DNA from 4 places in the Streptomyces sp. P1-3 genome. Region 4 is predicted to be linked to each of the others. Evidence: riboswitches for the same ligand, from Rfam matches in the RefSeq annotation. Region 4 holds a riboswitch; each other region holds the start of a gene.

Region 1 (7,593 bases), 4.8 Mb from region 4:
TGCGGCAGGCGGCTGAATCGTTCCGGCGGATGGGCGCCGAGCCGTGGGAACGCCGCGCCCTGGGCGAACTGCGGGCCGCGGGCGAGACCGCCGACCGGCCCGCGCCGGACACCCTGGCCGCCCTCACCGCCCAAGAGCTGCGCATCGCCCGGCTGGTCGCCGACGGCGCGTCCAACAAGGAGGTCGCCGCCCGGCTCTTCCTCAGCCCCCGCACGGTCGAGTACCACCTGTACAAGGTCTATCCGAAGCTCGGGATCACCTCGCGCACCGAGCTGGCCCGCCTCGTGCAGCGGACCGCCCCGTAAGCCCACCGACCTGCCCCAGTAAGCCCACCGGCCTGCCCCCAGCAGCCCACCGGCCGCCCTCGTGATCCGCCCCGTAGACCCCCGTAGGCCCCCCGTAGTCCGCACCAGTAGTCCTACGGATGGCACCGGTGCCGCGCCCCGGCAGAGTTCTCGCTTGTCGGGGCGCCACGGTCCCGGCGGAAGAGACACGACGCGCCACCACACAGGAGCACACCCACATATGACCGCTGAAGCACAGCTGATCCAGGTAGGCGACATCGAACTGTGGACCGAGCAGTTCGGCGACCCCGCCCACCCCCCGGTCCTGCTCATCATGGGCTCGATGACCCAGGGCCTGCTGTGGCCCGACGAGTTCGTGGGGCGGCTGGCGGCCGCCGGACACCGGGTCATCCGCTACGACCACCGGGACGTCGGCCGCTCGACGGCCCGCGACTTCGCGGCCCACCCGTACACGTGGGCCGCGATCAAGGACGACGCCCTGGGGCTGCTCGACGCACTCGGCATCGACCGCGCCCACCTCGTCGGCCATTCCGCGGGCGGACTGGTCGCCCAGTGGATCGCCGCGGACCACCCCGAGCGGGTGCGCACGCTCACCGTGATCGGCTCCTCGCCGCTCGGCGGCCGCGAGTCGCAGGTGCTGATCCGGGCCCTGACGGGCGAGCCGCAGGAGCCTGGCAGCCTGCCGGAGCCGAGGCCGGAGTTCACCGAGTTCTTCCGGAAGGCGCTGGCGGCCCCGCCGCCCGCCGCCCGCGCCGCGGCGATCGACTTCCAGATCGAGGTGGCCAGGGTGATGAACGGCACCGCCCTGCCGTTCGACGAGGACGCCCAGCGCCGCCTTGAGGAGCTGCTCTTCGACCGCGCCCGCGACCCCCGCGCGGCGGTCAACCACCGCCTCGCCGGAATGGCCGACACCGAGGTCGAACCCGTCGGCGCGCTGGAGCGGGTGCAGGCACCCACCCTCGTGGTCGAAGGCACCCACGAACCGGCCAAGCCCGGCCACGGCCGCCTCATCGCCGAGGCGATCCGCGGCGCCCGCCTCCTGACCGTCCCGGACATGGGCCACATGATCGCGCCGGAGGTCGTGGCACCGGTCGCGGCGGCACTGGTCGACCACCTGGGGTCGGCGGCGGCCCCGCCGTCGCCGACCGCGCACCGACGGTGACCCGAACGGCCCGGGTGTCCGTACGGCGCACCACCCGGGCCAGGTGTCGTCCGCGCCCATCGGGGCACCTGTGGAGACATGGTGCGGCCCAATGACGAGGTCGCGGCCCTGCTCCAGGAGTACGCCGACCTCATCGCGATCACGGGCGGCGACGCCTTCAAGGCGCGTGCCTACGAGAAGGCCGCCCGCGCGATCGGCGGCTACCACGCCGACGTCTCGAAACTCGACGCCAAGGGCCTGCGCGAGATCCCGAACGTGGGGAAGTCGATCGCCGACAAGGTCGTGGAGTACCTGCGCACCGGGCATGTCGCCACCATCGAGGAGGTCAGGGTCTCGATCCCGGCCGGGGTCCGGGAGCTGATGACCATCCCCATGCTCGGCCCCAAGAAGGCCATGGCGCTCTACGAGGAGCTGCGCATCTCCTCCGTGGACGAGCTCCTCGACGCCCTCCACGAGGAGCGGCTGCGCGACGTCAAGGGCTTCGGCCCGAAGACCGAGGAGAACATCCTGCACGGCATCGCCCTCATGCAGAAGGCGGGCGGCCGCATCCTGCTCAGCGCCGCGATGGACGTCGCCGAGCAGGTCGTCTCCGAGCTGTCGCGGGTCACCGGGTGCGAGGGCTGTACGTACGCCGGATCGCTGCGGCGGATGAAGGAGACCATCGGGGACGTCGACGTCCTGGTCGCCGCGGCCCGGTCGGCGCCGTTCATGGACGCGTTCAGCGGTCTGCCGTACACCGCCGAGGTCATCGCGCACGGGGAGAAGAAGACCTCCATCCGCACCACCAAGGGGCTCCAGGTGGATCTGCGGGTGCTGCCCCCCGACTCATGGGGCGCGGGCCTCCAGTACTTCACGGGGTCGAAGGCGCACAACATCAGAATCCGCGAGATGGCGGTGCGCCACAAGCTCAAGCTGTCCGAGTACGGCCTGTTCCACGCCAAGAGCGGGAGGAAGATCACCTCGCAGACCGAGGAGGAGATCTACGACCGGCTCGGCCTGCCCTGGATCCCGCCGACCCTGCGCGAGGACCGCGGCGAGGTGGCCGCCGGGCTGCGCGGTGAACTCCCCGAGCTGGTCGCCGAGGACGACATCCGCGGCGACCTGCACACGCACACCGACCTCACCGACGGCCTCGCCCCGCTGGAGGACATGGTCGCCGCCGCGGCGGCCCGCGGCTACGCGTACTACGCCGTCACCGACCACGCCCCGGACCTGGTCATGCAGCGGATGACCGACGAGAAGATGCTCGCCCAGCGCGAGCGGGTGCGGGAACTGGACCGCGAGCACCGCCGGATGCGGGTGCTGCACGGCACCGAGCTCAACATCGGCCCCGACGGGGACGTGGACTGGCCCGGCGACTTCCTCGAAGGCTTCGACGTGTGCGTGGCCTCGGTGCACTCGCACTTCAACCAGAGCCGGGAGGCGCAGACCCGGCGGCTCATACGGGCCTGCGAGAACCCGTACGTCGCGGTCATCGGCCACCCGACCACCCGGCGGATCGGCAAGCGCCCCGCCATCGACGCCGACTTCGACGCGGTGTTCGAGGCGTGCGCCAGAACCGGCACGGCGCTGGAGGTCAACGCCCATCCCGAACGGCTCGACCTGGGCGACGAGGAGATCCTGCGCGCCAAGCGGTACGGCGTGAAGTTCGCGGTGAACTCCGACGCCCACGCCACCCCTCATCTGGCGTACATGCGCTACGGCGTGGGCACCGCGCAGCGGGGCTGGCTCACCCCCGACGACATCATCAACACCTGGCCGCTCCAGCGGCTGCGCCGCTTCCTGCGGGACGGCCGGAAGCGCTCCGCCGCCTCCTGACCCCGGACCGGCCCCGGCCTGAGGCACATGCCGGAATCGATTGCTCCACCAGGCGGATTCCATTCCTTCGTGAGATAACAACTCCCGCTGCACGAAGGCAAGTTCGTACCCCTTGGTGAAGGAGTGCGGAGTCTCCCGTGGCCTCGGAATTCCGTAATGCGGCCGACGTGAAGAAGTTCACAGAAAGCCATCTCGGCTCTGAAATCCGACGGTTGATGGTGCAGGATCTCCTCCCGGTACAAGATCCCGTCACCGAGGCGGGACCGTCCGGGCGGACGCCGAGTCCTGCCGCCGCACCGGATGGCCGGACAGATACGCACAGCGGCAGGAGCGGGAGACCCAAGCACGGCGGACCACGAACGCGGTGGTCCTTGGGGTGAAGCCACTTATGTGGCCGGGCAACTTCGCCGGCCCGAACCCGACAGGTCATCTTTCGCAGGCGGATGACGAAGGGCTTCGGCATGTCCGCGATTTCTCGCAAACCCGTGCTTCCCCGTATACCCGCGCTCATATCCAGGACGGGTCGGGTCTCGGCGCTCACCGTGGCGACCGTCACCGCGTCCTTGCTGGTCCCGGGTATGAGCTCCGACGCACAGGCGGCGACCTTGGCATCCAAGGCGCTGAAGGTCGCCGCATCGAAGAAGGGCGCACCTTACGTATATGGAGCGGCCGGCCCCAACCGGTTCGACTGCTCCGGGCTGACGCTCTATTCCTACAAGAAGGCGGGCCGTACGCTGCCGCGTACGGCGGCCGCCCAGTACAACAAGACCCGGCACCTTTCCGCCGGTTCCCGTAAAGCCGGTGATCTGGTGTTCTTCCATTCCGGCGGCAGCGTGTACCACGTCGGGATCTACGCCGGTAAGAATCAGATCTGGCACTCACCCAAGCCGGGTAAGTCGGTCCGGCTGGAAAGGATCTGGACCCGTCAGGTCTGGTACGGCCGGGTCAACTAGACGGTGCCGGGGCGGGCCAGGACCGCAGGGTGCGCCGACTGGTGAACCGGTGCTCGTGCCCGGTGACCGGATCGGTGAACGCCAACTCCCGGGCGAGCAGTTGCAGCGGTTCGCTGAAGTCGTCGGCGGCGGGGTCGCCGACGACCGGGTAGACCGGGTCGCCCAGGATCGGCACACCGAGGGCGTTCATGTGCACCCGCAGCTGATGGGTGCGCCCGGTCACCGGGCGCAGCCGGTAGCGGCCCAGCCCGCCCCGGCGCTCGGCCAGCTCGATACGGCTCTCGCTGTTGGGCGGGCCCGCCACCTCCCGCGCGGCCATCACCCCGCGCTCCTTGACGATCCGGCTGCGCACCGTCCGCGGCAGCGCCAGCCGGGGGGCGTACGGCGCGACGGCCTCGTACTCCTTGCGCACCGCGCGGTCCTGGAACAGCGACTGGTAGGTGCTGCGGTGCTCCGGCCGGATCACGAACATCACGACGCCCGCGGTGAGCCGGTCCAGCCGGTGGGCGGGGCTCAGCTCGCGCAGGCCCAGATCCCGGCGCAGCCGTACCAGGGCGGTCTCGGTCACATGCCGGCCGCGGGGCATGGTGGACAGGAAGTGCGGCTTGTCCACCACCAGCAGGTTCTCGTCGCGGTGGAGCACATCCAGCTCGAAGGGGACCGGCACCTCCGGGCGCAGCGGCCGGTAGAACCACAGGAAGGCCCCGGGTGCGAACGGGGCACCGGGTGCGACGGGCCCGTCCGACCCGACGATCCCGCCCTCGTCCAGCAGGGCGTCGATCAGACCGGGCCCGAGCGCGGGCAGCCGGTCGACCAGGTGGTCCCGGATCGTCGCCCAGGCCCCTTCGGCGGGCAGCCGCAGCCGGACCGGATCGATGCCGTCGCGCTGCGGCAGGGGGGCGGGCGGGGCGGTGGTTCTGCGTCTCATCGTGCTGCCAGCCTATGGCGTGCCCGGCCCGGCCCGGCCCGGCCCAGCCCGGCCCGGTGCCGGACGCCCGGGGTCAGGGGTGGACCGGGCCGTACGGGGTACTCGGAGAGCCGACGGCCCCGGGCGGCGGGCGCCGGGCGGGTCCGGAAGGAGCAGCCATGCAGAAGCAGACCCCCTCTCCGTCTCCGTGGGAGCACACCCCCTCCCAGGCCGAGGGAGAACGGGACGACGAGAACGAGGCGCCCGGCAGGAAGCTGCCCGGAACCGAGAAGCACCCGGACGTCCCCCGCACCACGCCGTCCCAGGCGGAAGGCGAGCGCGACAACGACCTGTGACCGGAGGCCGTCGTACGGTGACCCGGTCTAGGCGGGCTGACAGGCGTCGGACGGGCAGTCCTCCGGCGCCGGCCGCATCCGGGACACCGGCAGGTCACGCACCCGTGCGAGGGGGGAGCACAGCAGGATGAGCCCCGCCAGCGGCACTCCCGCCGTCATGATCCACATGGTGGTACGGACGCCGAGCGCCGTGCCGAGCGCGCCGCCGAGCAGGGCCCCGAGGGGCAGCGTTCCGTAGTTGAGGAACGCCGACGTCGCGGTGAGCCGGCCCAGCAGCTCCGGTGGGCAGTAGCTCTGCTGGAAGGTGGCCTTCAGCACGTTGCCCGCGACGACGCCCGCGGCGACGCAGAAGCCCCCGGAGACGTACAGCAGAACCCCGGCGCCCGGCGTGGTGAGCGGGATGAGCAGGGCGAACACGGCGAACCCCGCCTCGCACACCAAGGTCGCGCGGGCCGTGCCGATCCGGGCGGCGACCCGGCGGGCCAGGAAGGCCCCGGCCACCCCGCCCGACCCGGCCGCCGCCACCAGCCCGCCGACCGTCGCGGGCGCCAGCCCGACCTCGCGGACCAGGAAGACCACCAGAATCGCCTGGTACCCCATCAAGGCGAAGTTGGAGGCCGCCGCGAACAGCGTCAGCGTACGCAGCCACGGGTCCCGCGCGACCAGCCGCAGCCCCTCCCGTACCTCGCCGGCCAGCGCTCGCCGCGGTCGCGTCGAGCGGGGGCCGCGCGGCTCGCGGTGCCGGATGCGCGCCAGGCATGCCAACGACACCAGGAACGTGGCCGCGTTGGCGGACATCGCGTTGACCGCGCCCGCCAGCTGCGCGACGACGCCGCCCGACCCCAGCCCGGCGATCTGCGCGGCGGACGCGCTGCCGTGCAGCTTCGCGTTCCCTTCGGCCTGGTCCGCGGGGTCGAGGAGGCCGGGCAGATAGGCGCTGTAGGCGGTCTGGAAGAACACCGAGGCCGCCCCCGCCAGCAGGGCGACGGCCAGCAGCAGACCGATGGACAGCACGCCGCACCAGGCGGCCACCGGCACACACGCGAACAGCGCGCACGAGACGGCGGCCGCCGTCAGCATGACCGGCCTGCGCCGCGTCCGGTCCACCCAGGCGCCCGCCGGCAGGCCGATGGCCAGCCAGGGCAGCCAGCCGGCGGCGCTGAGCAGGCCGACCTCGAAGGTGCCGGCGTCCAGGGCGGAGACGGCGGCCATCGGCATCGCCACCCCGGACACCGCGGCACCGAACTTCCCGGCGGTCTCACCGCACCACAGCAGCCGGAAGTCGCGGTGCCGGCGCAGCAGCCCGCCGTCGCCGCGGGTCTTCACGCCGGACTCCGATCCGGGGCGGACGCCTTCCGCGGGAACGACTGGAGCTGTACGACGACGGGGAGGGCGTCCGGGTCGGGCTCGGCGTCCGGGGGCGGGGTGTGGCGTGCGATCACGTCCATCAGCTCCGCGTTCAGCGCGGCCAGTTGCTCCGGCGTCATCCGCAGGCCGGACCAGTGGGAGACGCTGCCCGCGTTGCGCCACTCGGCGTCCCAGTCCTCGGCGAAGTAGCGCACGACCCGGTCGAACTGCTGCTGGGCCAGCTCATGGGTGTAGACCGACAGCGCGCCCCGGCTGTCGGGGTCGTCCTGGAATTCCGCCGTGTTGAGCACATTGGTCGCCTCCACCCGCCGCCACCAGCGTTCGCGCCTGGTGCCGCGCCCGCTCTCCTCCTCGATGAAGCCGTGTTCGGCGAGGTGCCGCAGGTGCCAGCTGACGGTGCCGGTGTTCTCGCCGAGGCGCGCGGCGAGCCGGGCGGAGGTGGCCGGGCCGTCGAGGGTGAGCAGGTCGAGGATGCGCATCCGCAGCGGATGTGCGAGCCCGCGCAGACTGCGGGCGTCGAGATGCCGAACGGGCTGCTCCGGTCCGGGCGTTGGGCTGGATTTCTGGGTCATGCCGGCATCGTAGAGTGCAGAGTATCCTCTGCAAAGAGGAATTTGCAGAGGATACTCTGTAAGTCGCATGGCGGGCCACCACGGTTGCCGCGCTCATTGAGGTCATCGCGGTCATCGCGGCCATTGAGGTCATTGCGGTTAGGGTCGGGGCG
Region 2 (7,593 bases), 2.2 Mb from region 4:
TGTCGCGACGACCGGCCGCCGCTGAGGGCCGGCCGGCGATGTGGGACGGCCCGGTGCGGCCTGGTGCGGCGAGAAACGGCGGCGATGTGGGACGGCCCGGTGCGGCGCGGTGCGACGGGAAGCGGCGCGGGTCCGCCGGTGGTGCGGGGCGGCCAACGGTGCGGGCCGGTCGGCGGTGCCGGATGCCCGTGACCGCCGAGTCCCTGATAGCCGCCGGGTCCCTTGCGGCAGACCGCGACCGCCGCGACCGCCGGGCCCCTCGCGGCCGGCCCCGATCCGCCGCGCACGGCCGCGCGATACGGTCGCGACGTGCCTGACCAGCTTTCCCCCGTGCCCGCTCCGCCGCCCCTGTTCACCTGGGAGTTCGCCACCGACCCCTACCCGGCGTACGCCTGGCTGCGCGACCACGCCCCCGTGCACCGGACCGCTCTGCCCAGCGGAGTCGAGGCCTGGCTGGTGACGCGGTACGCCGACGCGCGGCAGGCGCTCGCCGACTCCCGGCTGTCGAAGAACCCCGTTCACCACAGCGAGAACGCCCACGGCAAGGGGAAGGTCGGCATCCCGGGGGAGCGCAGCGCGGGCCTCATGACCCATCTGCTCAACATCGATCCGCCGGACCACACCCGGCTGCGGCGGCTGGTGTCGAAGGCGTTCACACCGCGCCGCGTGGCGGAGTTCGCCCCGCGGGTCCAGGACCTGACCGACCGGCTCATCGACGGCTTCGCGGCGCGCGGCGAGGCCGACCTCATCCACGAGTTCGCCTTCCCGCTGCCCATCTACGCGATCTGCGACATGCTGGGCGTACCACCCGAGGACCAGGACGACTTCCGCGACTGGGCGGGCATGATGATCCGCCACGGCGGGGGGCCGCGCGGCGGCGTCGCCCGGTCCGTGAAGAAGATGCGGACGTATCTGGCCGAACTGATCCACCGCAAGCGGGAGTCGCTGCGCGAGGACGGGGCCGACGACCTGATCTCCGGGCTCATCCGGGCCAGCGACCACGGCGAGCACCTCACCGAGAACGAGGCCGCGGCCATGGCCTTCATCCTGCTGTTCGCCGGCTTCGAGACCACGGTCAACCTCATCGGCAACGGCACCTACGCCCTGCTGCGCCACCCGGAGCAGCGGAAGCGCTTCCAGGCCGCGCTGGCCGACGGCGACGAGGCCCTGCTCGCCACCGCGGTCGAGGAGCTGCTCCGCTACGACGGCCCCGTGGAGATCGCCACTTGGCGGTTCGCCACCGAGCCGCTGGTCCTCGGCGGGCAGCGCATCGCCGAAGGCGACCCCGTCCTGGTCGTCCTGGCCGCCGCCGACCGCGACCCCGAGCGCTTCGAACGGCCCGACGTCCTGGACCTGGCGCGCGCCGACAACCAGCACCTCGGCTACGGCCACGGCATCCACTACTGCCTCGGCGCGCCGCTGGCCCGGCTGGAGGCGCGGACCGCTCTCGCCACCCTGTTGAGCCGCCTCCCCGACCTGGCGCTCGACGGCGATCCGTCCGATTTGCGCTGGCGCGGCGGACTCATTATGCGAGGGCTGCGCACGCTCCCCGTAACGTTCACCCCAGAAGGAAGTTGACGGGCGGTCAGCACCGTGATCGGGGCGTGACCTCCGCTACATCGGCTTGTGACTCGTTGGCGGTCGGATTATCTTTCAGCCTCAACTCAGCCGCCACACGAGAGGCAACCGCATGCGCTCCGGGACCGGTAGACACCGCCGCCCCCGTCAGGCTCCGGCAATCGTCGTCGCGGCGGGGGTGACCGGCGCGAGCATCGCGCTTCCGCTCCTGGGCGCCACCGGCGCACACGCCGCCGACACGGCCACGTGGGATCGGGTCGCCGAATGCGAGAGCGGGGGTACGTGGAGTGCCAACGCGGGCAACGGCTTCTACGGCGGCCTCCAGCTCACCCTCGACATGTGGAAGAGCTACGGCGGTACGTCCTACGCCCCGCGTCCCGATCTGGCCAGCCGCTCGCAGCAGATAGCCGTCGCCGAGACGATGCTGGCCGACCGCGGGCCGCAGGCCTGGCCCAGCTGCGCGCTGAACGCCGGGCTCAAGGACGGGGGCGAGGCTCCCGAGGTGAACCCCGGCAGCACCCAGCCGCCCACCACCGGGGCCGAGGAGCCGGACCGAGGTGACGCCGACTCGACGAAGCCCGCCGACGAGGACACGTCCACCCAGAAGCCCGACTCCGACTCTGACTCCGGCTCCGACGACACGTCGGACGCGGACCGCGACCGTACGGATGGCGACGCGGACGGCAAGGCGCCCGAGGACGGCAAGGCCGACACGGACGGCAAGACCGACGAGGGCAGGGCCGACGAAGACGGCAAGGCCGACGAGGGCAAGGGCGACAAGGCCGACGAGGACGGCAAGGGCTCCACGGACCGTACGGACCCGGAGCGGGACGCCGACCCGGCGCACACGCCGTCGGAGGACCCCGCGGACGGCCGTACGGACGACGGCGCGGACGGTCGTACGGACGACGGTGCGACCCCGACCCGTCCGGACGCCGACCCCGGGCGCGCACCGCAGCCCGGCACCGGCAAGCACCGCGGCGAACCGGACGACCGCGCCGGCGACGGCGCCGGCGACGGCGAGCGGCGCGGCGGACGGCATGCCTCGCGCGGCGACGGCGACCGCGGCGCGAACCCCTCGGGCGACGGCCGGGACCGTTACACGGTGCGCTCCGGTGACAGCCTGTCGGCCATCGCGGCCGAGCACGACGTCCCCGGCGGCTGGCCCGCGCTCTACAACGCCAACGAGAGCCTCGTGGGCGCTGACCCGGATCTCATCCTCCCAGGTCAGCGCCTTGTCCTGAACGGCGACGAACGCTAGTTCGGGCCATCTCGCCCGCCGTGATGAAAATGAGACATGAGTCTCTTCGCATTTTCGGGTGTGTCTGCCTTATCCCGCCTTAACAGGGTGGGTCTGACCTGCGGAGATGATGGTTCCCTGGGCGCAAACAGGGCTGAGTTTCCACGGATGTTGGGGTTTGAGCTCTCCCGGGGGCTGTGCTTACCGTCGTCATCGCTCGCCACCGCGGGCACCGCCGACCGACACGCCGAGTCCTGCCAACGGTCGGGGGGTTGTCGACGCGTAAGCGCCGAAGGCAGGAGCGGGGGACCCACGATTTTGCGCCGGTCCGCCGGCTAGGGGTGAAGCCGGGTGCGCGGCAGCGCATCCGGCCGGGCCACTCACACGCCCGAACCCGACAGCTCACCTCGCAGGCGTCGGTGAGGAAACGAACCAACCATGCTCAAGTCCAAGGGCAAGCATCGTCGTCCCTCCAAGGCCACCCGGATCGCCACGCTCGCCGGTGTCGCCGGCGCCGCCGTCGCGGTCCCGCTGCTCGGCGCCACCCACGCCTCGGCGGCGACCACCAACCAGTGGGACCAGGTCGCCCAGTGCGAGTCCGGCGGCAACTGGTCGATCAACACCGGCAACGGCTACTACGGCGGCCTGCAGTTCTCGGCATCGACCTGGGCCGCGTACGGCGGCACCGCGTTCGCCCCGACCGCCGACCAGGCCACCAAGGACCAGCAGATCCAGATAGCCGAGAAGGTCCTGGCCGGGCAGGGCAAGGGCGCCTGGCCGGTCTGCGGCAAGAACCTGACCAGCGGCGGCTACGAGGGCGGCTCCTCGGCCTCCACCCAGTCGCAGCAGCAGAGCAAGCCCAAGGCCCAGCCGAAGCCGCAGACCCCGGCCCAGCCGAAGGCGCAGCCCCAGCGGCAGGCCCCGCAGCAGACCGAGCGCCAGGCCCAGCCGGCGCCCACCACCCGCTCCACCGAGCGCGCCGTGCCCAAGGGCGACGGCGAGTACACGGTGAAGGCCGGCGACACCCTCTCCACGATCGCCGAGGCCCGGCACGTCGAGGGCGGCTGGCACAAGCTCTACGAGCTGAACGACGACGTCGTCGCCGACGCCGACCTGATCTACCCCGGCCAGCGCCTGCACCTGAGCTGACCCGGCCAGCGCCTGCACCTGAGCTGACCCGCTCTTTCTCCGGGGCTCCGCCCCAGGCCCGGACGGGCTGTCGAGACAGCCCGTCCGGGCACTCCGCGTCTTACAGGCCGGGCGTCGGGCGGGGGCAGCCCGCCGCTCCGGTTAGGCTCATGCTGCTAAGCCGCAGACCAACGAAGGAGAACCTCGTGCCGTCCATCGACGTCGTCGTAGCTCGCGAGATCCTCGACTCGCGAGGGAACCCCACGGTCGAGGTCGAGGTCGGCCTCGACGACGGCAGCACCGGCCGTGCTGCCGTGCCGTCCGGCGCCTCGACCGGCGCCTTCGAGGCCCTCGAGCTGCGTGACGGTGACAAGAACCGCTACGGCGGCAAGGGTGTGGAGAAGGCCGTCCTCGCCGTCATCGAGCAGATCGGCCCGGAGCTGGTCGGCTACGACGCCACCGAGCAGCGCCTGATCGACCAGGCGATGTTCGACCTGGACGCCACGCCGGACAAGTCCTCGCTCGGCGCCAACGCCATCCTGGGCGTCTCCCTCGCCGTCGCGCACGCCGCCTCCGAGGCGTCCGACCTCCCGCTCTTCCGGTACCTGGGCGGCCCCAACGCCCACCTGCTGCCGGTGCCGATGATGAACATCCTCAACGGCGGCTCGCACGCCGACTCCAACGTGGACATCCAGGAGTTCATGATCGCGCCGATCGGCGCGGAGTCCTTCTCCGAGGCCCTGCGCTGGGGCACCGAGGTGTACCACACCCTCAAGGCCGTCCTGAAGGCCAAGGGCCTGTCCACGGGCCTGGGAGACGAGGGCGGCTTCGCCCCGAACCTCGGTTCCAACCGCGAGGCCCTGGACCTGATCCTGGAGGCCATCAAGCAGGCCGGCTACACCCCCGGCCAGGACATCGCGCTCGCGCTGGACGTCGCCGCCTCCGAGTTCTACAAGGACGGCTCGTACAACTTCGAGGGCCAGTCCCGCACCGCCGCCGAGATGACCGAGTACTACGCCGAGCTCGTCGCCGCGTACCCGCTGGTCTCCATCGAGGACCCGCTGTTCGAGGACGACTGGGACGGCTGGAAGACCATCACCGCCAAGCTCGGCGACAAGGTCCAGCTCGTCGGCGACGACCTGTTCGTCACCAACCCGGAGCGTCTGGGCCGCGGCATCGACGAGGCCGCCGCCAACGCCCTGCTGGTCAAGGTCAACCAGATCGGCTCGCTGACCGAGACCCTGGACGCCGTCGAGCTGGCCCAGCGCAACGGCTTCAAGTGCATGATGTCCCACCGCTCCGGCGAGACCGAGGACGTCACCATCGCCGACCTGGCCGTCGCCACCAACTGCGGCCAGATCAAGACCGGCGCCCCGGCCCGCTCCGAGCGCGTCGCCAAGTACAACCAGCTGCTGCGCATCGAGGAGATCCTCGACGACGCCGCGGTGTACGCGGGCCGCTCCGCCTTCCCGCGCTTCAAGGGCTGAGAGCCCCCGAAGCCCGGCCGGGGCCGAACGCCCGGCTGAACGGCTGACCGCCCGTCGTCCGTACGTCCCCGTACCCGGTCCCGTACCGTGTGCGGGGACGTACGTACGCACACGGACGACGTACTACGGACGCAACACGGACGACGTACGGACGCACACGGACGAGGCAGTGGAGGCGGACATGGCCGGGGACCGGGACCGGTTCTCCACCGCGACCAGGCTCAAGAGCTTCGGCGAGCAGGCAGCGGCCCGCGTCTACCGCGCGCGCGTCCGCCGCAACCGCTTCACCGGCCGCGCGGCGATGCTGGCCCTGGTCGTCTGCTCCCTCGTCATCGCGCTGGCCTATCCGATGCGCCAGTACATCTCCCAGCGCTCGGAGATCGCCGACCAGCGGCGGCAGGCCCAGCAGGCGCGCGACGACGAGAAGCGGCTGCGCGAGGAGAAGGCGCGGTTGCAGGACCCCGCGTACATCGAACGGCTGGCGCGCGAGCGGCTGCACTACGTCCGGCCGGGGGAGACCGGCTACAGCGTCGCCGGCGACGCGCAGGACGCCGACCGCTCCGCCGACCACAGCGCGGCCGCTAATCGCCCGTGGTACCGCAACCTGTGGGACGGTGTGGACACGGCGGACGCGGCCGCCCGCCGCTGACCGGACTCCGCCGTCACAGCAGCCCGGGGCCCGCCGGTCGCCCCATTCCACAACCGATCCGGTCGCCCCATTCCACAACCGATATCGAAGAGAACCCGCCACTCATGGACACGCCCCCTCCGCAGACGGAGCCCACCCCACCCACCGACGCGGACATCGCCGCCTTCAAGGAGCAGCTCGGCCGCCCGCCGCGCGGCCTGCGCGCCATCGCGCACCGGTGCCCGTGCGGCAACCCCGACGTCGTCGAGACGGCGCCCCGCCTGGAGGACGGCACGCCCTTCCCGACCCTGTACTACCTGACCTGCCCGCGCGCCGCGTCCGCCATCGGCACCCTGGAGGCCGAGGGCGTGATGAAGGAGATGACGGAGCGGCTCGGGACGGACCCCGAGCTGGCCGCCGCCTACCGCGCCGCCCACGAGGACTACATCGCCCGGCGCGACGCCATCGAGGTGCTGGAGGGCTTCCCCAGCGCGGGCGGCATGCCGGACCGGGTGAAGTGCCTGCACGTCCTGGTCGGCCACTCCCTGGCCGCCGGTCCCGGCGTGAACCCGCTGGGCGACGAGGCCATCGCGATGCTGCCGGAGTGGTGGCGCAAGGGCCCGTGCGTCACCCCCTGCGCCGAGGCACCCGAGACCGAGGAGGGCTGACGGTGAAGCGCGTAGCCGCCGTCGACTGCGGCACGAACTCCATCCGGCTCCTCGTCGCCGACGTCGACCCTGTGACGGGCGAGCTGACCGAGCTCGACCGCCGGATGCGGATCGTCCGGCTGGGCCAGGGCGTGGACCGCACGGGCCGGCTGGCCCCGGAGGCGCTGGAGCGGACCTTCGCCGCCTGCCGTGAGTACGAGGCCGTCATCACGGACCTGGGCGCGACCAGCGTCCGTTTCGCGGCCACCTCGGCCTCCCGGGACGCCGAGAACCGCGCGGAGTTCGTCCGCGGCGTCGTGGACATCCTGGGCGTCGAGCCCGAGGTGATCAGCGGGGACCAGGAGGCGGAGTTCTCCTTCACCGGCGCCACCAGGGAGCTGGCTGCCGGAATCGGAGGGGGCGCGGAGCGCCCTTCGATTGAGGGTGGTGGCGGGCGACGGGTGGGCCACGTCGAACCGCCGTATCTCGTGGTGGACCTCGGTGGCGGCTCCACCGAGTTCGTCGTCGGCGACGCCCACGTTCAGGCGGCCCGCAGCGTGGACATCGGCTGCGTACGGATGACCGAACGCCATCTGGTGGTCGACGGCCAGGTCACCGACCCTCCGACGCCCGGTCAGATCGCCGCCATGGAGGCGGACATCACCGCGGCCCTCGACCTCGCCGAGGAGGCGGTGCCGCTGACCCGGGCCCGTACCCTCGTCGGGCTGGCGGGCTCGGTCACCACCGTCGCCGCCATCGCCCTGGGCCTGAAGGAGTACGACTCCACCGCGATCCACCACGCCCGGATCCCCCTGGACCAGGTCCGCGAGGTCACCGAGCAACTGCTGACCTCGACCCACGCCGAGCGCGCGGCGAACCCCGTGC
Region 3 (7,593 bases), 2.0 Mb from region 4:
GAACCAGTCCCCGGTGACGTGCCACTTCGGGATGGTCGGCGCGGTTTCGGTCATCGCGGCACCTCCTCGCGGCTTCCCGCGATTTCCCGCGACCTCTCGCGACTCCTCACGACGTCCGCGGGCTCCCTTCCATCGTGCACCCCGCGTCCCCGCCGGATCCAGGAATTCCGTTCCGATATGTGATGTCCTGAGGGTATGTTCCGGAGCGCCAGGCTCAGTACCTCGACGCCCCTGCGGAACGGGAACCTGCTTCCCGCACGGGCGCTCGCGTACGCCTGGTCCTTGATGGCGCTGCTCGCGCTGCTCGCCTGGCTGGTGACCGTGGCGCAGGCGCGCGACATGGGGGTCGAGCCGGGGACGATGGGGATGGGGCTGCCCCTGTTCCTGGGGCTGTGGCTGGTGATGATGGCCGCCATGATGCTGCCGTCCGTGGCGCCGGTGGCGATCACGTGGGTACGGGGGATCCGCCGCCGGGCGGTGGGCGTGGCGCGTGCGGCCCGTGTCGCCCAGTTCACGGGCGGCTATCTGCTGGCCTGGGGCCTGTTCGGCCTGCTGGTCTACGCGGCGCTCGGCGCGACCGGCGACCTGGTCGACGAGCACCCCGGGGCGGGGCGCTGGATCGGCGCGGGAGCGTTCGCGCTGGCCGGGCTGCATCAGCTCGGCCCGTTGAAGGACGTCTGCCTCCGCCACTGCCGCAGCCCCATGGGGCAGCTGGTCCGCTACGCCGGTTTCCGGCCCTGGGCCCGCGACTTCCGCGTCGGCGCCCACCACGGGCTGTTCTGCGTCGGCTGCTGCTGGGGGCTGATGCTGATTCTCGTCCCGCTGGGCGTCATGAACGTCGCGGCGATGGCCGGGGTGGCGGCGGTGATCTTCATCGAGAAGCTGTGGGGCCGGGGCCCGTACGTCGCCACCGCGGTGGGCGTCGTTTTCCTGGCCCTCGCCGTCCTGGTCCTTTTCGACCCGTTCACGGACTGGCTCCTGCCGGGCCTGACGCATTCCGGCTCCGAAATGGAGATGGGGCGAATGCGCTGAGGGGCGTGGCCTCGTAGGCCACACCCCTCAGAGTGCGCCGTGGCCGACGAGGTGGCCGCGGAGGCGGGGGCGGCCAGGGCCACCGCGGTGACCAGAGAAGAGGCGACGACGAGGCCGTTCCGGGCGTGCTTACGCATGGAGGAATCCTTATTCTGGCCGCAACTCGGCCGCATCCTGGCCCTCACGCCGGGCGTGCAGCCCCCGCGAACGGCATCTCGTCGATGGGCGCGATCCGCACCGGTGCGCCCGGCCGCGGGGCGTGGATCATCTTGCCGCCGCCGATGTACAGGCCTACATGGCTCACGCCCGAGTAGAAGAACACCAGGTCACCCGGGGCGAGTTCGGATCGCGGGACGCGCGTCCCCGTGGTGATCTGGGTGTACGTGGTGCGGGGCAGGTCCACGCCCGCCGCCCGCCACGCCGCCTGGGCGAGCCCCGAGCAGTCGTAGCCGGAGGGCCCGGTCGCGCCCCATACGTACGGCTTGCCGAGCGCCCCGTACGCGTACGACACCGCCAGCGCCGCTCGGCCCGTCGGGGGAGTGACGGGGGTGCGGGTCCCCCTGGCCGTCCCGCGGTCGGCGTGCGGCTGGTGTCCTCCCCGGCCGTCCCCGCCACCGGTGCCGCCGCCGACCGCGTCTCCGTGGCCGGTGAGGTCGCCGCCGCCGGACTCCGCGAGGAGCTTCGCCCGCTGCTTCGCCGTCAGCCGGTCCAGCAGCGCTTCCGCGGCGTCGAGCTTCTTCTCGATGGTCCTCTTGTGCCGGGCCAGTGCCTCGCGGGAGCGGTTCAGCTCGCTCAGCTTGCCGCTCGCCTCGGTGCGTACCTGCTTCAGCCCTCTTATCTGCCGGATCAGCCGGGCCACGGCCGCGCCCTGGCGGCTGCCCGCGCGGTCGGCGAGCGAGGCGCGGTCCAGGTAGTCCTCGGGGGAGGACGACAGGGCGAGTTGGAGGCCGGGGGCGACGGCGCCGGAACGGTACTGCGCGGTGGCGTACGAACCGAGCGCGTTACGGGAGGCGTTGAGGCGGTCCGTCCTGCGGGCGGCCTCGTCCTGCAGCGCCTCGTACGCCGTGTGCGCCGCCTCGGCGTCCGCCCGCGCGCCGTTGTAGCGCTCGGTGACCTCCTCGGCCTGCCGGTGGTAGCGGTCGACCTGCGCCTTCACCTCGGCCGGGGTGAGCCGGGGCGCCGCGTGCCCGGTGCCGTCGAGGGCCGTGGCGGCGGTCGCGGCGCCCGCCAGGGCGATGGTCGCGGCCCGGCGGACGGTGCCGCCTGCGAACGGACGCTGCCTGGGCTTCCGGTGCGAGGCCACGGCGGTGGGTCACTTCCTTCCGAGCGGGCGAGGCGGCGGCCCGTGCACGGCCGACGCCGTACACAGGGGAGCGGGCCGCCGCCTGGAGCAGGAAGCTAGACCCCGTCGTCGGGCGAGGACACGGTGAAGGCCGGGAATGAGCGATTTCGGTGGATCGCGGACCGCGGCTGACCGGTCGGCTCACCGAGTGCCGGAACGTTCGCGCACGCGGATGACCGAAGCGGCGATCCGCACCCGGCGAGGACGCTCGCGGTGCTATGGGCGAACCGGCCACCGGTGCCGAGTCGCCCGATGCCGAGTCGGCTCCGGTGGCCGGTGGCCCGTCGACGGTGGCCGTGGTCCGCCGTCGCTCGTGGCCGGTGGCCGGTAGCCCGTAGCCGCGAGGCGACCGGCCCGGCCGTCGTGGCGGCCGCGGGCGCGGGCTACGCTCCGAGGCCATGGACGCAACTCTGCACGCCTTCGTCGGCCTGCACATCATCGGTATCGCCGCGCTGCTCGGCGGCTTCCTCACACAGATGAAGCTGATAGGCGCGGGCGAGGCCCGGATGTCGCCCTCGATGCTGCACGGCGCGCTGACGATGCTGGTGACGGGCATCGCGCTGGTGGGGCTCAACCAGGCCGACGGCAACAGCCTTGACAACGTCAAGATCGGCGTGAAGATGGCGCTGCTCGTCGTCATCCTCGGCCTGGTCTACGTGAAGCGGGACGAGGAGAAGGTGCCCGCCCCGCTCCTCGGCACCGTCGGGCTGCTGACCACCGCCAACATCTTCATCGCGGTGATGTGGACCTGAGGAGCCCCCGAGGAGGCTCCGAGCAGGCTCTGAGCAGGCCGGTGCTACGCCGGGCGGACGCTCCCGTAGATCGGCATCTCGGTTATCGGCGCGATCTTCACGTTGTCACCCGGCTTCGGCGCGTGGATCATCATCCCGTCGCCTATGTACAGCCCGACGTGGCTGATGTCGTCGTAGAAGAAGACCAGGTCGCCCGGCTTGAGCTCGGACGTCGACACGCGCGTGCCGACCTTCACCTGGTCCCACGTGGTGCGCGGCAGCGTCACCCCCGACGCCTTCCACGCGGCCTGGGTCAGCCCCGAGCAGTCGAAGGAGTTCGGGCCGGTGGCGCCCCATACGTACGGCTTGCCTATCTGGGCGCGCGCGAACGCCACGGCCTGCGCGGCCTTGGTGGAGTCGGAGGGCGCTGACGGGTCCGTGGTGCCGGAGCCGGAGCCGGAGCCTGAGCCGCTGCCGGAACCAGTACCGCTGCCGTCGTCCCCCTGCTGCTCCTCCTGGCGCCTGCGCTCCTCCTCCGCCTGCCGCTGCTTCTCCGCCAGCTCGGCCGCCTTGCGCCGCGCCTCCGCTTCCTTCTTCTTCTCCAGCGCCGCCAGCCGTGCCTTCTCCTCCGCGGTCAGCTGGGACAGCAGCGCCCGGGCCTGGGACAGCTTCTCCTGGATCGTCTTCTTCTCGGCCTTGAGCTTCCGCTCCGACGCGGTCAGATCCGCCAGGCTCCGGGTGGCCTTGCCGCGCTGCCGGGCCAGCTCCGTCTGCTGCGTACGGAAGTCGTCGACCGCGTCCTTCTGCCGCCCGGTGAGCCGGTCCATCAGGTGGTTCTGGTCGACGAAGCCCTGCGGGTCGTCGGCCAGCAGCAGGGTCGCGGTGCCGTCCATCCCGCCGTGCCGGTACTGGGCGGCCGCGTACGCGCCCAGGGTGCGCCGTGCCTCGTTCATCTTCTCGGTACGGGTGGCGGCCTCGTCCAGCAAGCGGTTCACCTCGGTCCGCTGCTTGCCCGCGGCCTCCGTGGCCGCGTTGTACTTCTGCGTGGCGGTACCCGCCTGCCGGTAGAGGGCGTCGACCTTCTTCCTCACCTCCTCGACCGTCGGCTTCGGCGCCCGTGGCGCGGCGTTCGCCGTCTGCGACAGGAGGGTGACCGAGGCGAGGGCGGCGGTGGTGACACCCACGGCCGTGCGGCGGCCGGCGGGCGATTCGAGCAACCGGGGACGCGGTTTGCGGTGCGACGCCAAGGGAGGCGACTCCTTCCGTGGACCGCCTACCGGGTTAGCTGTCGGGTTCGGGCGTACGGAAGGCTGCCCTACGGCCGTACGTGCGACGTACGGGCCGATTCACCCCAGATGGTGCGGGTGGGTCCCCGGCTCCGGAACCGCCTGATGGGCGGGCCGGACTCGGCGGCGGCGGCACGCGCCGGCTTCGGTCGCCGGCAGGGAGCGGGCCGCCTGACGGAGCACGCTAGCCAACCTCTGGGGCACCTGGGAAGGCTGGTGTTCGATTTGTCCGAGATCTTTCCGTGACATTGTCGTGTCGGCTGTCAGTGCCGGGCCCTAGACTCGGTGGGCGATGAGCAGCAGCCTCTTTGACGACAGCTTCCTGGCGAACCTCGACGGCGCGGCACCCGGAGCCGCCCCCGAGGAGCTTCCGCCACCGCCGGAGGACCCCGAGCACGACGGGTATCCGGCCGGCCCGGCCGCGGAGGAGGTGCCGCACGACCTCTTCGGCGACACTTTTAGCGTGCCCGTACCCAGGGAGCCAGGCCAGGCCGGTCAGGCGCGGGAGCCGTACTACCGCAACGGCGCGCCCCGCCCCGCCGTGGACTCCGCCGCGCTGCTGGAGGGGCTGAACGACCAGCAGCGGGCCGCCGTCGAGCACCACGGCGCGCCGCTGCTCATCGTCGCGGGCGCCGGATCCGGCAAGACCCGCGTCCTCACCCACCGCATCGCCCACCTCCTCGGCGCGCGCAAGGTGCACCCCGGCTCCATCCTCGCGATCACCTTCACCAACAAGGCCGCGGGCGAGATGAAGGAGCGGGTCGAGGAGCTGGTGGGCCCGCGCGCCGGCGCCATGTGGGTGATGACCTTCCACAGCGCGTGCGTGCGCATCCTGCGCCGCGAGTCGAAGAAGCTGGGCTTCACGTCCTCGTTCTCGATCTACGACGCCGCCGACTCCAAGCGGCTGATGGCCCTGGTCTGCCGGGATCTGGATCTGGACCCCAAGCGCTTTCCGCCCAAGTCCTTCAGCGCGAAGATCTCCAGCCTCAAGAATGAGCTCATCGACGAGGAGACCTTCGCCGACCAGGCCGCCGACGGCTTCGAGAAGACGCTCGCCGAGGCGTACGCGATGTACCAGGCGCGGCTGCGCGAGGCCAATGCCCTGGACTTCGACGACCTCATCATGACCACGGTCAACCTGTTGCAGGCGTTCCCGGACGTCGCCGAGCACTACCGCCGCCGCTTCCGGCACGTCCTGGTGGACGAGTACCAGGACACCAACCACGCGCAGTACACGCTGGTGCGTGAGCTGGTCGGCACGGGCACTGACAATTTCGACCCGGCCGAGCTGTGTGTGGTGGGCGACGCCGACCAGTCCATCTACGCCTTCCGCGGCGCCACCATCCGCAACATCCTCCAGTTCGAGGAGGACTACCCGGACGCGCGCACCATCCTGCTGGAGCAGAACTACCGCTCCACGCAGACGATCCTCAGCGCGGCCAACGCCGTCATCGAGCGCAATGAGAACCGGCGGCCCAAGAACCTGTGGACCGAGGCCGGGGCCGGGGCCACCATCACCGGTTACGTCGCCGACACCGAGCACGACGAGGCGCAGTTCGTCGCCGACGAGATCGACCGGCTGACGGACGCGGGCGACGCCAAGGCCGGAGACGTCGCCGTCTTCTACCGCACCAACGCCCAGTCCCGTGTCTTCGAAGAGATCTTCATCCGGGTCGGCCTGCCCTACAAGGTCGTCGGCGGCGTGCGCTTCTACGAGCGCAAGGAGGTCCGGGATGTCCTGGCCTATCTGCGGGTGCTCGCCAACCCCGAGGACACCGTCCCGCTGCGCCGCGTCCTGAACGTGCCCAAGCGCGGTATCGGCGAGCGCGCCGAGGCCATGATCGAGGCCCTCGCGCTGCGCGAGAAGATCTCCTTCGCACAGGCCCTGCGCCGCGTGGACGACGCCTACGGCATGGCGGCGCGCTCCGCGATCGCGGTGAAGCGCTTCAACGTGCTGCTGGAGGAGCTGCGCACGATCGTGGAGTCCGGCGCCGGACCCGCCACCATCCTGGAGGCGGTGCTGGAGCGTACGGGATATCTGGCCGAGCTCCAGGCGTCCACGGACCCGCAGGACGAGACCCGTGTCGAGAACCTCCAGGAGCTGGCGGCCGTCGCCCTGGAATTCGAGCAGGAGCGGACCGAGGAGGAGCCGGGCACCCTGGCGGAGTTCCTGGAGCGGGTCGCGCTCGTCGCCGACTCCGACCAGATCCCCGACGAGGACGCGGAGGGCACCGGCGTCATCACCCTGATGACCCTGCACACCGCGAAGGGCCTGGAGTTCCCCGTCGTCTTCCTCACCGGCATGGAGGACGGCGTCTTCCCGCACATGCGCGCCCTCGGCCAGACCAAGGAGCTGGAGGAGGAGCGGCGGCTGGCGTATGTCGGCATCACGCGCGCGCGGGAGCGGCTGTACCTGACGCGGTCGACCCTGCGCAGCGCGTGGGGGCAGCCGGCGTACAACCCGCCGTCCCGCTTCCTGGAGGAGATCCCCGACCAGTACGTGCAGTGGAAGCGGACGGGGCCGTCGGCGCCGTCGGCCTCGATGGGCGCGGTGTCGGCGATCACCTCGGGCCTGTCGTCCGGGCTCTCCGCTTCGCGCGCCCGGGGTGGCGCGGGCGGTGCAAGCGGTTTCGCGACCCGGCGGGCCAAGGACCGTCCGGTGGTCTCGCTGGCCGTCGGAGACCGGGTCACGCACGACTCGTTCGGTCTGGGCACGGTGATGGCGGTCAAGGGCAGCGGCGACGGGGCGGAGGCCACGATCGACTTCGGCGACGAGAAGCCGAAGCGGCTGCTGCTGCGGTACGCGCCGGTGGAGAAGCTCTAGCGCTCGCGTCGCGCCGGGCGTTGTCCGCGCTCGGCGCTGTCCTGGCTGTCATGGCTGGACGGGCTTGCTGGACGGGCTTGGAAACAAGCCCGTCTGAGGGCCTACATCGGGTCGAGGCCGTGACCGCGCAGCCACGGCAGCGGGTCGACGGCCGAGCCGGCGCCCGGGCGCACCTCGAAGTGGAGGTGCGGGCCGGTGGAGTTGCCGGAGTTGCCCGAGTACGCGATGACGTCCCCGGCCTTCACGGAACCGGATCGGATCTTGGTGCTGCTCAGATGGCAGTACCAGGTCTCGGTGCCGTCGGGGGAGGTGACTATCGCCATGTTGCCGTACGCGCTGTTCCACTGCGTGCGGACGGTCCCGTCGGTGGCGGCCATG
Region 4 (7,593 bases):
ACGGTGGGGGCCATGGCCTCCCGCCAGTAGTCCGGCGCGGGCGCCGTCGGGCCGATCAGCCGGGAGTCCGCCAGCTCCTCCACGGACACCGACGCCCGCGCCGCGAACGGGTGCCGCACCGAGACGGCCAGGGTCTGCGGCTGCCGTGAGAAGGCCGGACCCGGTATCAGGTCCGGCTCGGCGACCGGCAGCAGGACGATGGCCGCGTCCACCGCGCCGGAGCGCACCGCGCCGAACGGGTCGCCCAGCGGGATCTCGACCGTCTCCACCTCGCAGCCCGGGTGCCGGTCGCGGAAGTCGGCGATCACCCCCATGACGCACTCGTCCGCCGTGCCCAGGAAGCCCAGGCGCAGCGGCTCCTCAAGGCCGCGGGCCGCCGCCCGCGCGGAGTCCACCGCGCCGCGCAGGGCGGCGTACGCGGGCCGCAACTCGGCCAGGAAGCGCTCGCCGAGCGGGGTCAGCCGGACACGGCGGCTGGTGCGGTCCAGCAGCCGGGCGCCGATCCGCCGCTCCAGCGAGCGAAGGAGCTGGCTCACCCGGCTCTGTGTGACGTACAGCCGCTCGGCGGCGCGCCCGAAGTGCAACTCCTCGCTGAGGGCGAGGAAGCACTCCAGCTCGCGCGTCTCCAGGCCGCCGCCGCTCCGGTCGGTGGCTGCCACCCCTGAGTTCCCCTCCCTCCGCGCCTGCGTGAAACAGATCGATGACTCTCACTCATAGAAGGCTGAGCGGTTGGCCGTTGTTCCCGGACAGGCACGGTTGTTCGCTGGAGACATGTCCGAAGCTACGGAAATCACCCTCGCGGCGTCGCGTTCCGACGACGCGTCACGCCGGTCCCGAACGGCGTGGCTCGCCGTCGGCACGGTCGCCGTCGGCATCTTCTCCGTCGTCACCACCGAGATGCTGCCGGTCGGCCTGCTCACCTCCATCGGCGCCACCCTCGGGACCTCCGACGGCACGGTCGGGCTGGCCCTGACCGTCCCCGGCCTGGTCGCCGCGGTCGCCGCCCCGCTGCTGGCCGTCGCCGTCGGCCGACTGGACCGGCGGCTGGTGCTGTGCGGACTGATGGGCCTGCTGGCCGTCGCCAATCTGGTGTCGGCCCTCGCGCCGACCTTCCCCGTTCTGCTCGCCGCCCGGGTCATGGTCGGCGTCAGCATCGGCGGCGTATGGGCCATCGCGGGCGGTCTGGCCGCCCGGCTGGTGCCCGAGCGGTCCGCGGGCGCCGCCACCTCCCTGATCTTCAGCGGCGTCGCCGTCGCCTCGGTGCTCGGGGTGCCCGCCGGGACGCTGATCGGCGACCTGGCCGGCTGGCGGGCGGCGTTCGGATGCGTCTGCGCGCTGGCGCTGGCCGTCACGGTCGCCATGGCCGTCCTGCTGCCTCCGCTGCCCGCCGACCGCCCGGTCCGGCTCGGCGAGGTGTCCGCGCTGTTCCGCAACGCCCGCCTCCGGGCCGGGCTGGTCACCACCGGGCTGCTGGTGGTGGCGCACTTCGGCGCGTACACGTACGTGCGGCCGGTGCTGGAGGACGTGTCCGGCGTCGGGGCGGGCCTGATCAGCACGCTGCTGCTGGTGTACGGAGTGGCGGGCGTCGCCGGGAACTTCCTGGCCGGTTCGGTGGCCCACCGCGACCCGCGCCGGACGCTGATGGTCCTGTGCGCGTTGCTGGCCGCGGCCGAGCTGCTGGTCCCGCTCCTGGGCCGGACCACCGCCGGGGCCGTCGTGCTGCTGGTGCTGTGGGGTCTGGCGTACGGAGGCGTCTCCGTCACCGCCCAGAACTGGGTGCTGCGCTCCGCACCGGAGGCGCCCGAGGCGGCCTCGGCCCTGTTCGTCGCGGTCTTCAACCTGGCCATCTCACTCGGCGCGCTGCTCGGCGGCCGGGCCGCCGACCAGATCGCGCTCTCCAGCGTGATGTGGTGCGGAGGAGCGCTGGCGGTGCTGGCGCTGGTCAGCGCGGGGGTACTGGGCCGGGTGGGGCGTGCGGAGCGCGGGTGACACCGTCGGTACCGGAACGCCTACGTTCCGGTACCCGGATCCGCCCGTATGGCGCAGACGGCGGGAGGCCGCCCCCCATCGGTGGGATCATGAAGGACAGGGGACCTTCAGGGGACTCTTCTTCGGGGAGTGAGCCCGATGACAGCGAGCATGTACGTGGTCTGGAGCGCGGTGGAGCCAGGGCGCGTCGTTTACGAGACGCACTCGATCGAGGCGATCACGGACACCGCGGGCGTGCACGCGGAGGTCAAGAGCGAGACCCATGAGGTCGCGCTCCGCAGCCGGGCGCACGCGCGGTCGATCGCGGAAGCGGGAGGCTACGAGCTACGGGCCGAGGGCGAGGCGTGGGAGAGCCTGCCCGAGGAGGGCCCCCCGGAGGACGGCCTCCCCGAGGAGAGCCCCCCACAGGAGTGATGTCCCACCCGGGAAAGTCCGACGCCCGAGGCGTCCGGCGCCGCAGGGGGGAAGTGCGGGCCGGAAGCCTCGGGCGTGGGTCTTGTGACGACGCGGGAGCGCTGTCTGATCGACGTCGGCTGGTGCCGGGAGGATCAGATGCTGACGCCGTGCGCGCGCAGGTAGGCGATCGGGTCGACGTCCGAGCCGTAGCCGGCGGCGGTGCGGATCTCGAAGTGCAGGTGCGGGCCGCTGCTGTTGCCGGTGGTGCCGGACAGGCCGATCTGCTCGCCGCCGTTCACGGTCTCGCCGACCGTGACGGACAGGGACGACAGGTGCGCGTACTGGCTGTACTTGCCGTCCTCGTGCCGGATGACGACCTGGTTGCCGTAGGCGCCACCCCAGCCGGCGGAGACGACCGTGCCGGAGCCGACGGCCTTGATGCCGGTTCCGGTGCCGACGGGGAAGTCGACGCCGGTGTGGTAGCCGCTGGACCAGGCGCTGCCGGCCTGGTGGTACGGGGTGCCCATCGCGGCGTCGACCGGGGCGGTCCAGCCGGTGGCGGCCGGGGCCTCGGTGTGCGCCGGGGCGGGCTTGGGGGCCGTGGGCTTCGGGGCGGCCGGCTTCGGCGCGGCGTGCTTCGGGGCGCGCGGCTCGGCGGCCTGCTCGGTCAGGGACAGGTCCTGACCCGGGAAGATGAGGTTCGGGTTGCCGCCGACGACCTCGCGGTTGGCCTCGTAGACGGCCTGCCAGCCACCCTCGACGCCGTGCGTCTGGGCGATCTTGTACAGCGTGTCGCCGCTGACGACGGTGTAGGTCTCGTCCTGCGCCGGCGCGGCGGGCTTCGCGTGCTTCGGGCCGGCCTTGGGCGCCGCCTTAGGCGCCTCGGCCTTCGGAGCCGCGGCCTTCGGGGCAGCCGCGGGGGCGGCCTTCGCACCGTCGGGGGAGATCGCCGGGGCGGGACCGCCCTGGGCCAGCCCGGCCTTGGCGGAGCACACCGGCCAGGCGCCCGGGCCCTGCTCGGCGAGGACCTTCTCGGCGATGGCGATCTGCTGGTCCTTGGTGGCCAGGTCGGCGCGCGGCGCGTACTTGGTGCCGCCGAAGGCCTCCCAGGTGGACTGCGTGAACTGCAGGCCGCCGAAGAAGCCGTTACCGGTGTTGATGCTCCAGTTGCCGGTGCTTTCGCAGTCCGCGACCTTGTCCCAGGTCTCTACGGAGGCGGCGTTGGCCGACGTGGCGCCGACGAGGGGAAGGGCCACACCGGCACCGCTCGCGGCGAGCGCGAGCGAGACCTTGGCGATTCGGCCGGGGTTATAGCGACGGTGACGTCCGCGAGCAGACATAGGGGTGTTCCTCTCCTACGCCTGCGAGGTGAGCTGTCGGGTTCGGGCTGGAGTTGCCCGGCCGCGTCATCGGGCGGCATTCACCGCCACCGCAACGCGTCTTCACCCCAAGCCGGTTCGCGGGTTGTCCGCGACTCGGCACTTACCTGGTTCCCCCGCTCCTGCCGTGATGCGTCGTCGTTTCTCCTTGGCCGGCGGCAGGATTCGGCGCTCCGGCTTCGGGTCTCCCGAGCCTCTATGGCTGCGGGAGCGGCGGCCACCGTAAGCGGAAGAATTTCGCGGTCACAAGCCGCGTGACATGCGCCGGTGATCCATTTCCGATTTGACTCGGTATTTATGTCACGCTGCGCTTTGGATCTCTTTCGCAGCGAAATGGAGATCTTGCACAATGGCGTGACGGAAAAGCATGGGGTAACCGAACTGACGCAATGCTTATGCGGCGCCACGATGTGGTCACCGGTTCATCGCTATTCCTGTGACCTCGGCCACGGCGGCCCGCTATAACGGCATGAGGTGTTAAAAGTCCGGTTTGAGCTGCGGGTTGGGGATCCGGCCCGCGGTGGCCGGCCGTGTCGCCGGTCGCCGCGCCGCTCGGCCGGTCCTGGTCGCCGTGGCGCACGTGGTGCCACTATGGCTCGCCATGGCGCCACGACTGTGCCATGATGGCGGCATGGACCTCACGCCGTACGCCGGCTGTCTCCGCCCGGCCCAACCACGAGGATGAGGCAGCCGTGCCCATGTTTGACACCCCAGAACCGATCAGCGCCACGGTCCATATCGAGGTCGGCGCCGCCCGGATCACGGCGGGGGACCGCGCGGAGACCGTCGTCGAGGTGTACCCGGGCTCAGATGACAGCAAGGCCGACACGCGGGCCGCGGAGCTGACCCGGGTCGAGTACGCGGGCGGCAGGCTGCTGGTCAAGGCCCCGAAGGGGCCGACACCGCTCAGCGACCCCGGCGCCGTCCACGTGGAGATCGCGCTGCCGCGCGGCTCGCGGCTGGACGGCACCGCCGGCAGGGGCGACTTCACCTGCGAGGGGCCGTTGGGCGAGTGCAGCCTCAAGGTCACGGCCGGTGACATCGTGCTCGACGAGGCGGGCGCGGTGCGGCTGCGCACCCAGCACGGGGACATCACCGTGGGCCGTGCCGCGGGCGACGCCGAGGTCACCACCGGTTCCGGCGAGGTGCGGATCGGGGAGATCGTCGGCACCGCGGAGATCAAGAGCTCCAACGGGAACGCCTGGATCGACGACGTCGCCGGCGAACTGCGGCTGCGGGTGGCCAACGGGAACGTCTTCGTCGGCCGCGCCCACGGCGCCGTCTCCTCGAAGGCCGCCAACGGCAGCACCCGGATCCACGAGGTGATCCGGGGCACCGTCGAACTCCAGACCCAGGCCGGCGACTTCGAGGTCGGCATCCACCCGGGCACCGCCGCCTGGCTCGACATCAACTCCCGGGCGGGCTCGGTGCACACCTCGCTCGGCGCCGCCGACGGGCCGGGCGAGTGCGCCGAGACCGTCGAGGTGCGCGCCCGCACCGTACTCGGCGACATCGTGATCCGCCGCGCGTACCGCTCATGACTTCCAGAGAACGACCTTCGCAACAGTTACGAAAAGGAGGGGCGCGATGACCGCCACCAGCACCATGACCGCACAGACCAAGGGGATCAGCGCCGTCGGACTGCGCAAGGCGTACGGCGAGAAGGTCGTACTCGACGGGGTCGACCTGGAGGTGCCCGAGGCGACCATCTTCTCGCTGCTCGGCCCCAACGGGGCCGGGAAGACCACCACCGTGCAGATCCTGTCCACGCTCATCGCCGCGGACGGCGGTCAGGCACAGGTCGCGGGGCACGTTGTGGACCGGAACCCGGACGCGGTGCGCGCCGAGATCGGCGTCACCGGGCAGTTCGCCGCGGTGGACGGCCTGCTGACCGCCGAGGAGAACATGCTCCTGATCTCGGACCTGCTCCACCTGCCGCGCCAGGAGGGCAGGCGGCGCACCGCCGAGCTGCTCGAGCGCTTCGAACTGACCAAGGCGGCCAACAAGCCCGCCTCCACCTTCTCCGGCGGCATGCGGCGCAAGCTCGACCTCGCCATGACCCTGGTCGGCAAGCCGAGCATCATCTTCCTCGACGAGCCGACGACCGGCCTCGACCCGCGCAGCCGCCGCAACCTGTGGCAGATCACCCGCGACCTCGTCACCGACGACGGCACCACCATCTTCCTCACCACCCAGTACCTGGAGGAGGCCGACGTGCTCGCCGACCGGATCGCCGTCCTCGACGGCGGGAAGATCGTGGCCGAGGGCACCGCCGACGAGCTCAAGCGCCGCGTCCCCGGCGGGCACATCCGCCTCCAGTTCACCGACGCGCACCGCCTCGATGCCGCCGCCCGCGCCCTGGGCCAGCCCATGCGCGACGACGAGGCGCTCACCCTCCAGATCCCCAGCGACGGCAGCATCCCCGCGCTGCGCGCCGTGCTCGACCGGCTGGAGGACGCCGCGGTCGAGGCCGAGGCGCTCACGGTGCACACCCCCGACCTCGACGACGTCTTCCTGGCCCTGACCGGCAGCAGCATTCCCGGCCAGGCGCGGGTCACGGAGCCCGCGCGATGAGCTGACTCGCCGCGACCGTCCCGTCAGCGGGACACCCAAGGGTGGGGCCCGGTGCTGGAAACAGCACCGGGCCCCACCCTTTTCCCGGCTCGCGGAACGCGGTGTCGTCGGCGATGAGTTGACGCGGGACTCGATCGCCGAGGAAGGTGCACTTCGACCTGGTGGAGTACGCGGAGGCAATTCACTGCCCGCAGGTCGGCGAATCCTCAATGACGTGAATTGGAGTGGACGATGAGCAGCAATCCGTTCGACGACGCCGATGGCCGCTTCTACGTTCTGGTGAACGAGGAGGAGCAGCACTCCCTGTGGCCGTCGTTCGTCGAGGTTCCCGACGGCTGGCGGATCGTGTTCGGCGAGGATGGCAGGCAGGAGTGCCTGGACTACGTGGAGCGGAACTGGAGCGATCTGCGGCCGAAGAGCCTGCGCGAGGCGATGGCCGCGGACGCGGCCGCCGCCGGCACGGCGTGAGACCGCGGGGCGCGCGCCGTACGGCGTGAGAGCGCACGCCGTGGGACTCCTGGCGTCAGAGACCGTGCGCCGTCAGACCGCACGACTGAGGGCCTCGTCGGTCCGCCGGTTTCGGCGGTCCGACGAGGCCCTCGCGCCACGTCCGCAGCCCGGAGCCCGAAGGCTCCGGGTGTCCTCTCTCAGCGCTTGACCGCGCGGCTGAACGTCGCCTGGGCCCACACGTAGCCGACCACGATCAGGCCGACGCACCAGGCCAGGGCGGCCCAGCCGTCGTTGCCGATCTCCGTGCCGAGGAGCAGCCCGCGGAGCGTCTCGTTGATCGGGGTGAAGGGCTGGTACTCGGCGAACCAGCGCAGCCCGGTCGGCATGGAGTCGGGGGTGACCACGGCGCTGCCGAGGAAGGGCAGGAACGTCATCGGCAGCGGGGCGTTGCTCGCGGTCTCGATGGTCTGGGCGTGCAGGCCCATGGCGGCCGAGAGCCAGCTGAGGGCGAAGGCGAGCAGCACCAGCAGGCCCGCGGCGGCGACCCATTCGACGGGCGAGGCGTTGGGCCGGAAGCCGATCGCGACGGCGATGCCGATGACCAGGAGGAGGCTGATCACCGTCTGGATGACGTTGCCGACCACATGGCCCGTCAGGATCGAGGGCCGGAAGATCGCCATGGTGCGAAAGCGGTTGATGATGCCTTCGGTCATGTCGATGCACACGGACACGGCGGTCGTGATGGCCGCGGAGGTGACGGCCATCAGGATGATGCCGGGCGTCACGTAGTTGGTGTACTCATCGC

Evidence for each region. Region 4 has a riboswitch for cyclic di-AMP ahead of ACQUSR_RS10100 (transglycosylase family protein). Riboswitches for the same ligand answer to the same signal wherever they lie in the genome.
Region 1: it holds a riboswitch for cyclic di-AMP, as region 4 does, so the genes downstream of both, ACQUSR_RS30945 (C40 family peptidase) here and ACQUSR_RS10100 (transglycosylase family protein) in region 4, are expected to answer to the same signal.
Region 2: it holds a riboswitch for cyclic di-AMP, as region 4 does, so the genes downstream of both, ACQUSR_RS20355 (transglycosylase family protein) here and ACQUSR_RS10100 (transglycosylase family protein) in region 4, are expected to answer to the same signal.
Region 3: it holds a riboswitch for cyclic di-AMP, as region 4 does, so the genes downstream of both, ACQUSR_RS19525 (NlpC/P60 family protein) here and ACQUSR_RS10100 (transglycosylase family protein) in region 4, are expected to answer to the same signal.

What each region holds. Positions count from the first base shown of each region.
Region 1 covers NZ_CP192512.1:7,256,143-7,263,735, forward strand. The annotation lists gene ACQUSR_RS30930 (helix-turn-helix transcriptional regulator) at 1-305, shown strand, start outside; gene ACQUSR_RS30935 (alpha/beta fold hydrolase) at 526-1,467, shown strand; gene polX (DNA polymerase/3'-5' exonuclease PolX) at 1,546-3,285, shown strand; cyclic di-AMP (ydaO/yuaA leader) riboswitch at 3,591-3,742, shown strand; gene ACQUSR_RS30945 (C40 family peptidase) at 3,729-4,238, shown strand; gene ACQUSR_RS30950 (RluA family pseudouridine synthase) at 4,231-5,166, opposite strand; gene ACQUSR_RS30955 (hypothetical protein) at 5,325-5,501, shown strand; gene ACQUSR_RS30960 (MFS transporter) at 5,529-6,827, opposite strand; gene ACQUSR_RS30965 (winged helix-turn-helix domain-containing protein) at 6,824-7,441, opposite strand.
Region 2 covers NZ_CP192512.1:4,686,127-4,693,719, forward strand. The annotation lists gene ACQUSR_RS20345 (cytochrome P450 family protein) at 310-1,578, shown strand; gene ACQUSR_RS20350 (transglycosylase family protein) at 1,691-2,839, shown strand; cyclic di-AMP (ydaO/yuaA leader) riboswitch at 3,096-3,249, shown strand; gene ACQUSR_RS20355 (transglycosylase family protein) at 3,257-3,967, shown strand; gene eno (phosphopyruvate hydratase) at 4,153-5,433, shown strand; gene ACQUSR_RS20365 (FtsB family cell division protein) at 5,615-6,082, shown strand; gene ACQUSR_RS20370 (DUF501 domain-containing protein) at 6,187-6,729, shown strand; gene ACQUSR_RS20375 (exopolyphosphatase) at 6,732-7,593, shown strand, end outside.
Region 3 covers NZ_CP192512.1:4,502,283-4,509,875, forward strand. The annotation lists gene ACQUSR_RS19505 (DUF1326 domain-containing protein) at 1-54, opposite strand, end outside; gene ACQUSR_RS19510 (DUF2182 domain-containing protein) at 196-1,032, shown strand; gene ACQUSR_RS19515 (NlpC/P60 family protein) at 1,214-2,335, opposite strand; gene ACQUSR_RS19520 (hypothetical protein) at 2,773-3,126, shown strand; gene ACQUSR_RS19525 (NlpC/P60 family protein) at 3,171-4,352, opposite strand; cyclic di-AMP (ydaO/yuaA leader) riboswitch at 4,361-4,527, opposite strand; gene pcrA (DNA helicase PcrA) at 4,684-7,215, shown strand; gene ACQUSR_RS19535 (peptidoglycan DD-metalloendopeptidase family protein) at 7,317-7,593, opposite strand, start outside.
Region 4 covers NZ_CP192512.1:2,476,879-2,484,471, reverse strand. The annotation lists gene ACQUSR_RS10115 (LysR family transcriptional regulator) at 1-659, opposite strand, end outside; gene ACQUSR_RS10110 (MFS transporter) at 772-1,989, shown strand; gene ACQUSR_RS10105 (hypothetical protein) at 2,128-2,403, shown strand; gene ACQUSR_RS10100 (transglycosylase family protein) at 2,538-3,725, opposite strand; cyclic di-AMP (ydaO/yuaA leader) riboswitch at 3,731-3,912, opposite strand; gene ACQUSR_RS10095 (DUF4097 family beta strand repeat-containing protein) at 4,463-5,305, shown strand; gene ACQUSR_RS10090 (ATP-binding cassette domain-containing protein) at 5,352-6,338, shown strand; gene ACQUSR_RS10085 (MbtH family protein) at 6,570-6,806, shown strand; gene ACQUSR_RS10080 (ABC transporter permease) at 6,986-7,593, opposite strand, start outside.